One region of the Nocardia sp. NBC_00403 genome, then DNA from elsewhere that is predicted to be linked to it. Evidence: riboswitches for the same ligand, from Rfam matches in the RefSeq annotation. Region 1 holds a riboswitch; the other holds the start of a gene.
What was found. A riboswitch is a leader RNA that binds a small molecule or an ion and turns the genes downstream of it on or off. The one in region 1 is predicted to bind glycine.
Positions count from the first base shown of each region.

Region 2: another riboswitch for glycine. It lies ahead of gcvP (aminomethyl-transferring glycine dehydrogenase); the one in region 1 lies ahead of glyA (serine hydroxymethyltransferase).

Region 1 covers NZ_CP107939.1:8,546,581-8,552,532, reverse strand. Annotated here, with positions in the region: gene OHQ90_RS38435 (GMC family oxidoreductase) at 1-806, shown strand, start outside; gene OHQ90_RS38430 (putative nucleotidyltransferase substrate binding domain-containing protein) at 871-2,682, shown strand; gene OHQ90_RS38425 (IclR family transcriptional regulator) at 2,696-3,481, shown strand; glycine riboswitch at 3,675-3,768, shown strand; glycine riboswitch at 3,769-3,870, shown strand; gene glyA (serine hydroxymethyltransferase) at 3,906-5,240, shown strand; gene OHQ90_RS38415 (L-serine ammonia-lyase) at 5,237-5,952, shown strand, end outside.
Region 2 covers NZ_CP107939.1:4,810,697-4,816,648, reverse strand. Annotated here, with positions in the region: gene gcvP (aminomethyl-transferring glycine dehydrogenase) at 1-2,766, opposite strand, end outside; glycine riboswitch at 2,926-3,026, opposite strand; partial or broken gene OHQ90_RS21355 (MerR family transcriptional regulator) at 3,156-3,707, opposite strand; gene OHQ90_RS21350 (bifunctional nuclease family protein) at 3,923-4,396, opposite strand; gene ftsR (transcriptional regulator FtsR) at 4,649-5,461, opposite strand; gene odhI (oxoglutarate dehydrogenase inhibitor Odhl) at 5,534-5,952, opposite strand, start outside.

The DNA.
Region 1 (5,952 bases):
GGCGCGAGGTGATTGTCACCGCTGGAGCCATCGATACGCCGAAGTTGTTGATGCTGTCCGGGATCGGGCCCGCCGAGCATCTGCGCGAAGTCGGTGTTCCGGTGCTGGTCGACGCTCCCGGTGTCGGTTCGAACCTGGACGACCATGTCGAAGGCCTGGTGTTCTGGGAGGCCGCGCGGCCGATGGTCACCACTTCGACGCAATGGTGGGAGATCGGACTGTTCGCCACCACCAACGAGACCTTGCGGCTGCCGGACGTGATGATGCACTACGGCAGCGTGCCGTTCGACATGAACACCCTGCGCAAGGGCTACCCGACCACCGACAACGGTTTCTGCTTGACACCCAATGTCACGCAGGGCCGTTCCCGCGGCACGGTCCGGCTGCGCAGCCGCGACTTCCGGGACCGCCCCAAGGTCGACCCGAGGTACTTCACCGATCCGGAAGGACACGACGAACGCACCATGCTCGCCGGCGTCCGGCTGGCCCGCAAGATCGCCGAGCAGACACCGCTGCGGAACTGGATCGCCAGGGAACTCGCACCGGGCCCGGACGCCACGACCGACGACGAACTGCTCGACTACATCCGCGCCACGCACAACACCGTCTACCACCCGGCGGCCACCGCGCGGATGGGGGCAGCCGACGATCCGATGGCGGTGCTCGATCCGGAACTGCGGGTGAAGGGCGTGTCCCGATTACGGGTCGTCGACGCCTCCGCGATGCCGAAATTGCCCGCGGTGAACCCCAACATTACTGTCATGACCATGGCAGAGAAATGCGCGGACCTCCTACGGAAAACCTGAGTGCGAGGTGCCGAAGGAGGGTGAGCTAGCGGCATTTCTCGCCGATCACGCGCCGTTCCAATCGATGACGCCGCCCGAGCTCGACCAGCTCGCGGCGGCTTCTTCGCTGCACGCGTTCGCCGCGGGCGCGGTGATCATGGACTATTCGGCCCAGGTGCCCGACGACATCTGGATGCTGTGGACCGGCCGTGTCACCCTGCAGGGCAGCGGCGACGGCGCACCGATCGATGCCGTCGAGCCCGGCGGCATCTTCGGCTACGTTCCGCTGCTGACGGGCGGCAGCGCCGACTTCGTGGCGCGGGCGGTCGAGTCGAGCCTGCTGATTCGGTTGCCCGGAGCCTTGGTGCGGGCTCAGTTCGCCCAACCCGACGGCTTGGCGTTCCTCGCTTCCTCGGCCTGGAAGACGGCGTCCGGCGATCGAACTCCGATGGCGCCGGTGCTCGGCAGCCGACCGGTCGGCGAACTCGTCTCCGGTGCGGCCGTTTTCGTCGCGCCGGAGACCAGTGTGCGCGATGCCGTCGTGCGAATGACCGAACAGCGTGTCTCCTATGTGCTGATCCGATTGCCGCAGGGTGAATTCGGCATCTTCACCGATCGCGATCTGCGAACCAGGGTGGTCGCGGCCGGGTTGTCGGTCGAGGTGCCGATCTCCCGGGTGATGAGTGCTCCGGCCCGCCGGGTGACCGCCGACCTGACCGCCGAAACCGTGCTGATGGAGATGCTCGAATGCGGTCTGCGGCATATGCCGGTGCTGTCGCGGCGCGGTGCGGTGCTCGGCGTGCTCGAGGACGCCGACCTGCTCGCGGCCTCGGCCCGGCAGAGTTTCGTGCTGCGCCGTTCGATCGCCGCGGCCGCGGACGCGACGCAGTTGCAGCGCGCCGCCCGCGAGATCACCGGCACCGTGGTCGACCTGTTCCGCAATGGCACCAAGGCATCGGCGACCAGCGGCATCTTGTCGGTCGTCATCGACTCCGTGGTCCGCAAGGCGCTCGAGCTGGCACTCGCCGAGATCGGCGACGCGCCGGGGCCGACCCTTTCCGGCGACCTGCAATCAGTCACCGGCGGCGGATTCGCCTGGCTGACCCTCGGCAGTATCGCCCGCCGCGAGGCGATGCCGTCGTCGGATGTCGACAGCGCGCTGTCGTGGGCCGACGAATTGTCTTCGGCCAGTGTGGAACTGCGCGCCGTCGCCGCGCGAGTGCACGCCATCCTCGATGCCTGCGGCTTGCCTGCGGACAGCAATGGCGCGATCGCCGCGAGGCCGAAGTTTTCCCGTTCCCGCTCGCAGTGGGCATCGGCGGCCGCGGGCTGGCTCGAGGATCCGTTGCAAGACCGGGGCCTGATCCTGTCCTCGCTGCTCATCGACGGGCGCGTCGTATGGGGCGAGGAAGCGCTGCACACGGTGCCCGCGGCCTTCCGGAGCATGCGCGCCGAACACCCGAACGCCCTGCGATTGCAGCTGCTCGACGCATTGTCGGGACGAGTGCGGGCGCGCTCGCTGCGGGATGTGCTGTCCCGGCGCGGCGGGACATTCGATTTGAAGAGCCACGCGCTGGCTCCGATCGTCAACCTCGCCCGATGGGGCGGTCTGGTGGCGGGCGTGACCACGGCGTCGACGCCGGTGCGGTTGGCGGCCGCCGCGAGCGCGGGGGCGCTGAGCGAGCGCGATGCCACCATCCTCACCGAGGTTTTCGTCATGCTGCAGCGCATGCGGATGGTCCATCAGGTCGAGCAGCTCTCCGCCGGGCACAGTCCCGGCGACATCATCACGATGTCGGAACTTTCGCCATTGAATCGCAGTCTGCTCAACGATGCATTGCGGGAGATCGCCGTGGTGCAGCGACGTGTCGGCAGCTTGGGAGCGACGACCACTTAGAATGGCGTTCGAGATGGCAACTCGAGACGGCGATGACAACGGGCGGACGGCTGCGGTGCAGTCCGTCGACCGAGCGCTGCTGGTCATGGAGATTATCGCCAAGCTGGGGCAGGCCGGCGTCACGGAGATCGCCGCGGAACTCGGCGTGCACAAATCTACCGTCTCGCGGCTTGTCGCCGTGCTGGAATCGCGCGGATACGTCGAACAGCTCTCGGAGCGCGGCAAGTATCGGCTCGGCTTCTCCATCGTCCGGCTCGCCGGATCCACCAGTGCGCAGGTCGACCTCGTCGGGCAGAGCCAGGGCGCGTGCAACGAGCTCGCGATCGCCTCGGGTGAGACGACTAATCTCGCTGTCCTGGACGGCAATCGGATCATCAATATCGTCGAGGCGATGGGACCCGGCTCGATCGCGCTGCGGTCCTGGGTGGGGCAGAGCTGCCCGGCGCACGCCACCTCCAGTGGCAAGGTGCTGCTCGCGGGTCTCGAGCCGAGCGAGATGCGTAAGCGGGTCGGCGCCAAGCTCGAGGCGTTCACCGACAACACTCTCACCAAGGTCGCCGACCTGGCCGCCGAGCTCGTCGAGGTCAGGAACAATGGCTGGGCGAGCGTGCGCGAGGAACTGGAGATCGGGCTGAACGCTGTCGCCGCGCCCGTTTACGACAGCAACGGTGCAATCGTTGCGGCACTGAGTGTTTCGGGTCCCGCCTACCGCCTTGCTCCGGAACGTTTCGCCCGCGCCGCCGAGCTGACCATCGCGAGTGCCGCGGACATCGGCCGCCGTCTGGGGTACCTCGGCTGACCACATCCGTACCCGCTCTCGCGATCTGTGCCCGCTGCGGTCGTCGTACGCGGGGCGAATCGCGAGGAGGGGCGATCGGTATCGGTGCTCCTGTTGACAAGGGGTGGGGGCGGCCCAATACTTAGTTGCGTATGGAGCACCAGTTGCGTATTACGAAACTAGTTGCTCGATGTGCAATCGAATAATCGCCGTTCGACGCGTAGCGGGAGATCTCCACGGGTTTTCGTGGGGAGCCGAAGGAGCAAATCCTCCCGGGAATCTCTCAGGCCCAGTACCGCTGCGCACAGGCAACTCTGGAAAGCAGTGCGCACGCACTCGCCGACGGGGCAAACGCGCAGTGTCCCAACACAGTGCGTGAAACTCTCAGGCCATTGGACAGAGCGGGAGGAGCCACCTACGCGCATGCGTCGACGAAAGGCTCCTCATGGCCGAACCTGTCACCGCTGGCGACCGCTTGCAGGTCGCTGGAAACAGCAACACCGCCGTCCGAACCGAGCTCGACGCGTCGCTGCGCGAATTCGATCCGCTCGTCGCACATTTTATCGACCGCGAAATCGACAGGCAGCAACGCGGTCTGGAAATGATCGCCTCCGAAAACCACGCGCCGCTGGCAGTGATGCAGGCGCAGGGTTCGGTGCTCACCAACAAATACGCCGAGGGCTATCCCGGCCGCCGCTATTACGGCGGGTGCGAGCATGTCGATGAGATCGAATCACTCGCGATCGACCGGTTACGCGCTTTGTTCGGCGCGGAATACGTCAACGTCCAGCCGCACTCGGGAGCTCAGGCCAACGCCGCGGCGATGCATGCGGTGTTGCGACCCGGAGACGGCATCCTCGGGCTTGCGCTGGATCATGGTGGACACCTCACCCATGGCATGAAGATCAATTTCTCCGGTCGGCTCTATGACGTTGCGGCCTATCATGTTCGGGCCGAGGACCATCTCGTCGATATGGACGAGGTGCGACGGCTCGCGCATGAGCATCGGCCGAAACTGATCGTGGCAGGCTGGTCGGCCTATCCGCGGCACCTCGACTTCGCCGAATTCCGGCGCATCGCAGACGAAGTCGGCGCATACCTGATGGTGGACATGGCGCACTTCGCCGGTCTGGTCGCGGCGGGGCTGCATCCCTCGCCCGTGCCGCACGCGCACATCGTCACCTCCACCACCCACAAGACCCTCGGCGGGCCACGCGGTGGATTCATCCTCGCCGTCGAGGAATTGGGCAAGAAGCTGGCTTCGGCGGTCTTCCCCGGACAGCAGGGCGGGCCGCTGGAGCATGTGATAGCGGCCAAGGCCGTCGCCTTCAAGATGGCGGGTGAAGCGGCGTTCCGTGATCGCCAGCAACGCACGCTCGCGGGTGCGCGGATCCTCGCCGAGCGACTGCTCGCCGTGGACTGCCGGGCGGCGGGGATCAGCGTGGTCAGCGGCGGTACCGACGTGCACCTGGTGCTCGTAGACCTACGCGACTCCGAGCTCGACGGCCAGCAGGCAGAGGATCGGCTCGCCGAGATCGGAATCACCGTGAACCGCAACGCCGTTCCGTTCGACCCGCGACCGCCGATGGTGAGCTCCGGTCTGCGGATCGGCACACCGGCACTGGCCGCACGTGGCTTCGACACCGCGGCATTCACCGAGGTCGCCGACATCATTGCCGCGGCGCTGCGCGCGGCGCAGCCGGTCGAGGAGTTGGGCGAGCGGGTCGGTGCGCTGGTCGATCGGTTCCCGCTGTATCCCGGTCTGCGTGAACGGGCATGACGGTCAGCATTTTCGACCTGTTCCGGGTCGGCATCGGGCCGTCGAGCTCGCACACGGTCGGGCCGATGCGCGCGGCCGCCCGGTTCATCGAGCAGCTCAAAACCGATGGGCAGCTGCACAATACGACCGGTGTTCGGGTTGAGCTCTACGGATCGCTCGGCGCGACCGGGCGCGGGCACGGCAGCATCGAGGCGATTGTCGCCGGGTTGTCCGGCGAACGGCCGGAGACCGTCGATCCGGAGGTGGTGGCCGCCACCACGTCCGAGGCGCGTGACACCGGCACGCTGCGGCTCGGTGGGGTGCATCCGATCGGCTTCGCCGTCGACGAGGACATCGAACTGCTCTGGCGAATCCGACCGGTCTTCCACAGCAACGGCATGATGTTCCGCGCCGTCGATGCCAAAGGTCAGGTGCTCGTCGAGCGTCGCTTCTATTCCGTCGGCGGCGGATTCGTTTTGGACGAAACCGAGATCGACCGGCCTGCCGAGACGAGGACCACGGTCGGGCACCCGTTCGCCTCGGCCGCGGAGCTGCTTGCCCGCACCGCCGCTACCGGGCTGTCCATCAGTGAGCTGATGCTGGCCAACGAAATGACCTGGCGCAGTCCGGATCGGATCCGGACCGACCTGCTCGAGATCTGGAAGGTCATGCAGGACTGCGTCCAGCGGGGGACGTCGACGGCGGGTGTGCTGCCGGGCGCACTCGCCGTTCG
Region 2 (5,952 bases), 3.7 Mb from region 1:
GTTGCGGTCGCCATAAGCACCGTCGATACGGCGAACCGACGGCCAGACCTTGCCACGGTCGGGGGTCAGACCGTGCGGGAACACCGCGACCTCCCGGCTGTAGGGGTGATCCCATTCGCCGACGAGGCACGCCGCAGTGTGCGGTGCGCCGCGCAATGGGTTGTCTTCCACCGGCCACACGCCGGCCGCTACCTTGTCGATCTCATCGCGGATCGAGGTCATCGCGAGGATGAACTCGTCGAGTTCGGCCAGGTTCTCGCTTTCGGTCGGTTCCACCATCAGGGTGCCTGCGACCGGGAAGCTCATGGTCGGGGCGTGGAAACCATAGTCCGCCAGACGCTTTGCGACATCATCGACGGTGACGCCGGTCTGCTTGGTGATCTCGCGCAGATCCAGGATGCACTCGTGGGCGACCATGCCGTGCTCGCCGGTGTAGAGCACCGGGAAGTGCTCGTCGAGGCGGCGGGCGATGTAGTTGGCCGAGGCGATCGCGGTCAGCGTGGCCTTGCGCAGACCGTCGGCGCCCATCATCCGAATGTAGGCCCAGGTAATCGGCAGGATCGAGGCCGAGCCGTACATGGCGGCCGACACCGCGTGCGAACCGGTTTCGAGCGGATCGCCGGGCAGGTACGGCGCCAGGTGCGAGCGCACCGCCACCGGGCCGACGCCTGGACCACCGCCGCCGTGCGGGATGCAGAAGGTCTTGTGCAGGTTCAGGTGGCTCACATCGCCGCCGAAGCGACCCGGACGGGCAAGTCCGACAAGCGCATTCAGGTTCGCGCCGTCGACATACACCTGACCGCCCGCATCGTGCACCAGCGCGCACAGCTCGGCGACCTCATGCTCGTACACGCCGTGCGTGGACGGGTAGGTGATCATGATGCAGGCCAGCCGGTCGGCGTGGTCGGCGATCTTGGCGCGCAGGTCATCCAGGTCGACATCACCGTTGTCACGACACTTCACCATCTCGACGCGCAGCCCGGCCATCGCCGCGGACGCCGCGTTGGTGCCGTGCGCGCTGGACGGGATCAGGCACGTATCCCGGTGCGTGTCACCACGATCGAGGTGGTAGCGCCGGATGGCGAGCAGCCCGGCGTATTCGCCCTGACTGCCCGCGTTCGGCTGCAGGCTCACCGAGTCGTACCCGGTGATCGCCGAGAGCCAGCTCTCCAGATCGTGGATCACCCGCAACAGCCCCGGCGCATCCTCCACCGGCGCGTACGGATGCACCCGCGCGAAGCCGGGCCAGGTAATGGCCTCCATCTCGGCGGTCGCGTTCAGCTTCATGGTGCAGGAACCGAGCGGAATCATGCTGCGGTCCAGAGCAATATCCTTGTCCGACAGCCGCCGCAGATATCGCAACATCGCGGTCTCGGTGTGGTAGTTGGTGAAGGCCGGGTGCGTGAGATATTCGGAGGCGCGGGTCTCGATCGATCCGCCCGCGGCCGGGGCCGACGCCTCGGAAGACAGTGCGGTACCGAAGGATTCGAGCACGGCGGCGACATGCGCCGCGGTGGTGGCTTCGTCGCAGGCGATGCCGATGTGATCGGCGTCCACCAGTCGCAGGTTGATGCCACGCGACTTCGCCTTCGCCACAACGGCTTCCGCGCCGCCGGGCACGTGCACCAGCACGGTGTCGAAGAAGTTGTCGTGCACGACAGCGCCGTCGAGTCCGGCGGCGATGGCCCGTGCATGGCCGTGCACCCGCCGCGCGATCTCCCGCAACCCGTCGGGACCGTGATAGCTGGCGTACATCGCGGCAAGGATGGCGAGCAGCACCTGGGCGGTACAGATGTTGGAGGTCGCCTTTTCACGGCGAATGTGCTGTTCACGGGTCTGCAGTGCGAGCCGGTAGGCGACCGAACCGTCCGCGTCGACGGAGACGCCGACCAGCCGGCCCGGCAACTGCCGCGCATGCTTGGAGTGCACCGACAGATATCCGGCGTGCGGTCCGCCGAAGCCCATCGGCACGCCGAACCGCTGTGTGGTGCCGAAGCAGGCGTCCGCGCCCTGCTCCCCCGGCGGCGTGATCAGCGTCAGCGCGAGCAGATCGGCACCGACGGCGACCAGCGCACCGCGCTCGTGCGCCGCCTCGATCAGCGGCGCCCAGTCCACCACCCGGCCCGACGCACCGGGAATCTGCACCAGCACACCGAAGAACTCGCCGTCGGGCAGACCGCAGGAGAGGTCGGCCTCGACAATCTCGATGCCGAGCGGCTCGGCCCTGGTGTACAGCACGGTCTTGGTCTGCGGGAAAAGGTCGGTGTCGATGAGCAGTCGCTCGGACTTCGACCGGCCCGCCCTGCGCAGCAGCGTCATCGCCTCGGCAGCCGCGGTGGCCTCGTCGAGCATGGAGGAGTTGGCGACCTCCATACCGGTCAGATCCGACACCATGGTCTGGAAGTTGAGCAGCGCTTCGAGACGGCCCTGGCTGATCTCGGGCTGGTAGGGGGTGTAGGCGGTGTACCAAGCCGGATTCTCCAGCAGGCTGCGCACCAGTACCGGCGGGGTCAACGTGTCGTAGTAGCCGAGGCCGATCATCGAGGTGGCGACGGTGTTCGAATGGGCGAGCTCGGCCAGCTCGGTGAGCACCTCGTGCTCGGTGGCCGCGGGCGGCAGCACATCGAGACCGGAGCCGTCGAGGATGCTCGCGGGCAAGGCGGCGGTGGCGAGCTCGTCGAGCGAACCGACGCCGACGAGGTCCAGGATCCGGGCGAGTTCGTCCCGGTCGGGTCCGATATGGCGGTCGGCGAATGATCGAGTCACGGCAGCAGCTCCCAAGGTCGGGCGGGTCGACCAACGCGGTCGACGGATACCAGCCCTCCCCCTCTGTCGTGGAGCCTGAGAGATTCGGGGTGCGACCCCTTTCCCCATGGGCGGGCGACCGTGCGCTGTCTGCAGCGGTCACCACTTTCCAGAGGCGTCGAAGCCCGTACGGTCCCTGTTGCCTGAGAGGTTGACGGGGAGGTGCTGCTCCTTCGGCGCCCGGACTCTTCTGAAGACCGGGACTCTCCCGCACGGCGGCGACGCACCGCTAGTTTATGCCGCGCGCACAACGAACCGCGCCACCGGACCCCGGATGGCGGTGTCGCCCTCGTCACTTTCCGCAGAAAGCAAAGTGCCCGCCGCAGGCGACGGGCACTCCCACAGAATCTCTAGCCGGTCTTCTGGTTCATCCGCGCCTTGCGCCGGAACGACAGTTCGTCCTCGGGGCGCTCGCTCGCGCTGCCGCTGACGGCCCGCTCGGCTGGGAAGTTGGCGATTGCGCCGGTCAACTCGCGCATTGCACCGCTCACCGCGATGCCGAAAACGCCCTGCCCACCCTGCAGTAAATCAACTACCTCCTCGGCCGAGGTGCATTCGTACACCGAGGTGCCGTCGGAGAACAGTGTGATGCCCGCCAAGTCCTGCACGCCGCGACTGCGTAAGTGATCGACCGCGATGCGGATGTTCTGCAGCGAGATCCCCGCGTCCAATAGTCGCTTCACGATCTTCAGGACCAGAATGTCCTTGAACGAGTACAGCCGCTGACTGCCCGAACCCGCGGCGCTCCGGATGGACGGCACGACCAGACCGGTGCGCGCCCAGTAATCGAGCTGCCGATAGGTGATCCCGGCTACCTGGCATGCGCTGGGAACGCGGTAGCCGACAAGATCGTCAGGTACCGAATCGTCCGGGAACAGGCCTGGCTGTACCACTCCCTGCGATTGCTCTGCCACTGACCACTCCCTTGCTTCGCCGATGCCTTGGCCTCATCAATGTCCCGGCTCCGTTGACCACATACACCCAGTCATAACGGACGTGGCCCAACTATCGAGGTTACTCCCTCTGATTGTCCCGGGAGCGGCATCGTCCGACCAAACGCGACGCGCGGTAAGAGTCTCGACCTGTAGTTGAGGTCTAGAAGAAAGTTCGAAATCCCTCAGCTGTCAGTGGCTTTGAAGTCATCGGGCGAAACCGACTCGAGGAACTCCTTGAACTTCTCGACCTCGTCCTCGCGCTCGTCCGGCATGACCAATCCGGCTTCCTCGAGGACCGGTTCCTCGGCATAGATCGGGCAACCGACCCGCAACGCGATCGCTACCGAATCCGACGGCCGCGCCGAAACCCGTAGATCGTTCTCGAAGACCAGATCCGCGTAGAAAGTGCCCTCTTGCAGATCCACGATCCGCACTTCCTTCAGGGTGTGCCCGAGGTCGGTGATCAGGATCTTGATCAGATCGTGGGTCAATGGACGAATCGGGGTCACCCCCTCCTGTTCGAGCACGATCGCAGTCGCCTCGGCCTGTCCGATCCAGATCGGTAGATACCGATCGCCGGACGCCTCACGGAGCAACAGCACGGGCTGGTTCTGTGGCTGCTCGACACGAATGCCGATCACGCGCATTTCACTCATGCCTGCGCCTCGCTAACGCTCAGCTCCGGCATGCGCGAAGCACCCTGTGACATGATTCGCTCGCTGCGCTCACTCATCGCACTGCCTCCCAATACCTCCGCCGGCCACCCGGCATGACTACCGCAGAGCTCGCCGTACCACCGAGTCTAAGCGAACGGGAAGGGGTCGAGCGATCCGTGTGCACAGCCGAAATCTCCGTGTTGTCGGAGTGGAACCCGCTACGGCCGTGACAAGCGACGACGCACCGAAGACTCAGCCGCCGAGCGAGTTCCGCACCGACGCTTTCACCAGGCAGGTGTGCAGGGTCAGCGACAGCGCGGCAAGCTCGCGCACGGTCTCCTCTGCGCGGGCGCGGGCGCCCGCGTCGCGACTCTTGGCGATCGGGGCGGCGATCTGGGCAACCAGCGCCGCTTCCCGGTCCGCGGCGAGCTTGAAGGCGCGCAAGTGCCGCGCCTCCAGACCGAATTCCGCCATCGCCTTGGCGGTCCGTGCGAGCGTCACCGCCTCGGCGTCGAAGAAGCCCGCGGCGCCGGGGGTGATCAGATTCGCCCGAATCAGGTCGTTCAAGAACTTCTCGTCGATGTTGGCCTGCGTCAGCAGATCGGCACGGGTGAGCCGGATTTCGTGATCGAATCGCAGCTCGTCCGGCGAGACCTCACCGGGCACGACACCCAGCCTGCGCGGCGCGCTGACAGTCGCGCCGCGCGCGGCCCGACCATTCTCGGACGGTGTGGCGAGCTCGTTGTCACGGACGGCGTGCGCCCGGGCGCGGGCTTCCCGCACACCGAGCGTCGCCGCACCGCTGTCGATCGCTTCGAGCTGCTCCTTGATCACCTTCAACGGCAGGTACTGGTCGCGTTGCGCGGTCAGTACGAACCTGAGCCGTTCACAGTCGGCAATCGAGAATCTGCGGTATCCAGACGGAGTGCGCTCCGGCCGGATCAGACCCTCGGCCTCGAGGAAACGGATCTTCGAGATGGTGATGTCCGGGAAGTCCGGCCGCAGCAGGTCCAGCACGGAGCCGATCGACATGCCTCCGCGCGCCCACTGCGCCGCGCCCGTCATAGCATCGAGTCTTTCATGAAGCCGCGTTCTTCCCTGCCAACACGGCCGTCACGAGGACCCGTGCCGTATGCGTCATAGACTGCCAGCACCCGCAGACGACTCGTTCACCTGGGCGCGCGGGCCGGTGAGGAAGACGAGACGGAACTTTCCGATCTGCACCTCGTCACCGTTCTGCAGCTCCGAGGAGTCCACCGGCTCCCGATTGACGTAGGTGCCGTTGAGGCTGCCCACGTCGACCACCTGGAAGGAATCGTCGTCCTGCCGGAACTCGGCGTGCCGACGGCTGACGGTGACGTCGTCGAGAAAGATGTCACTGTCGGGATGGCGACCCGCCGACGTGGTCGGCTGATCCAGCAGGAACCGCGAGCCGGCATTCGGTCCGCGCTTGACGACCAGGAGAGCCGCACCAACCGGCAGACCCTCGACCCCTTGGACCGGCTGCTCACCGGTCGGCTCCCCGGAGCGCGACGCGTCGACCTCGTTCAGGAAAT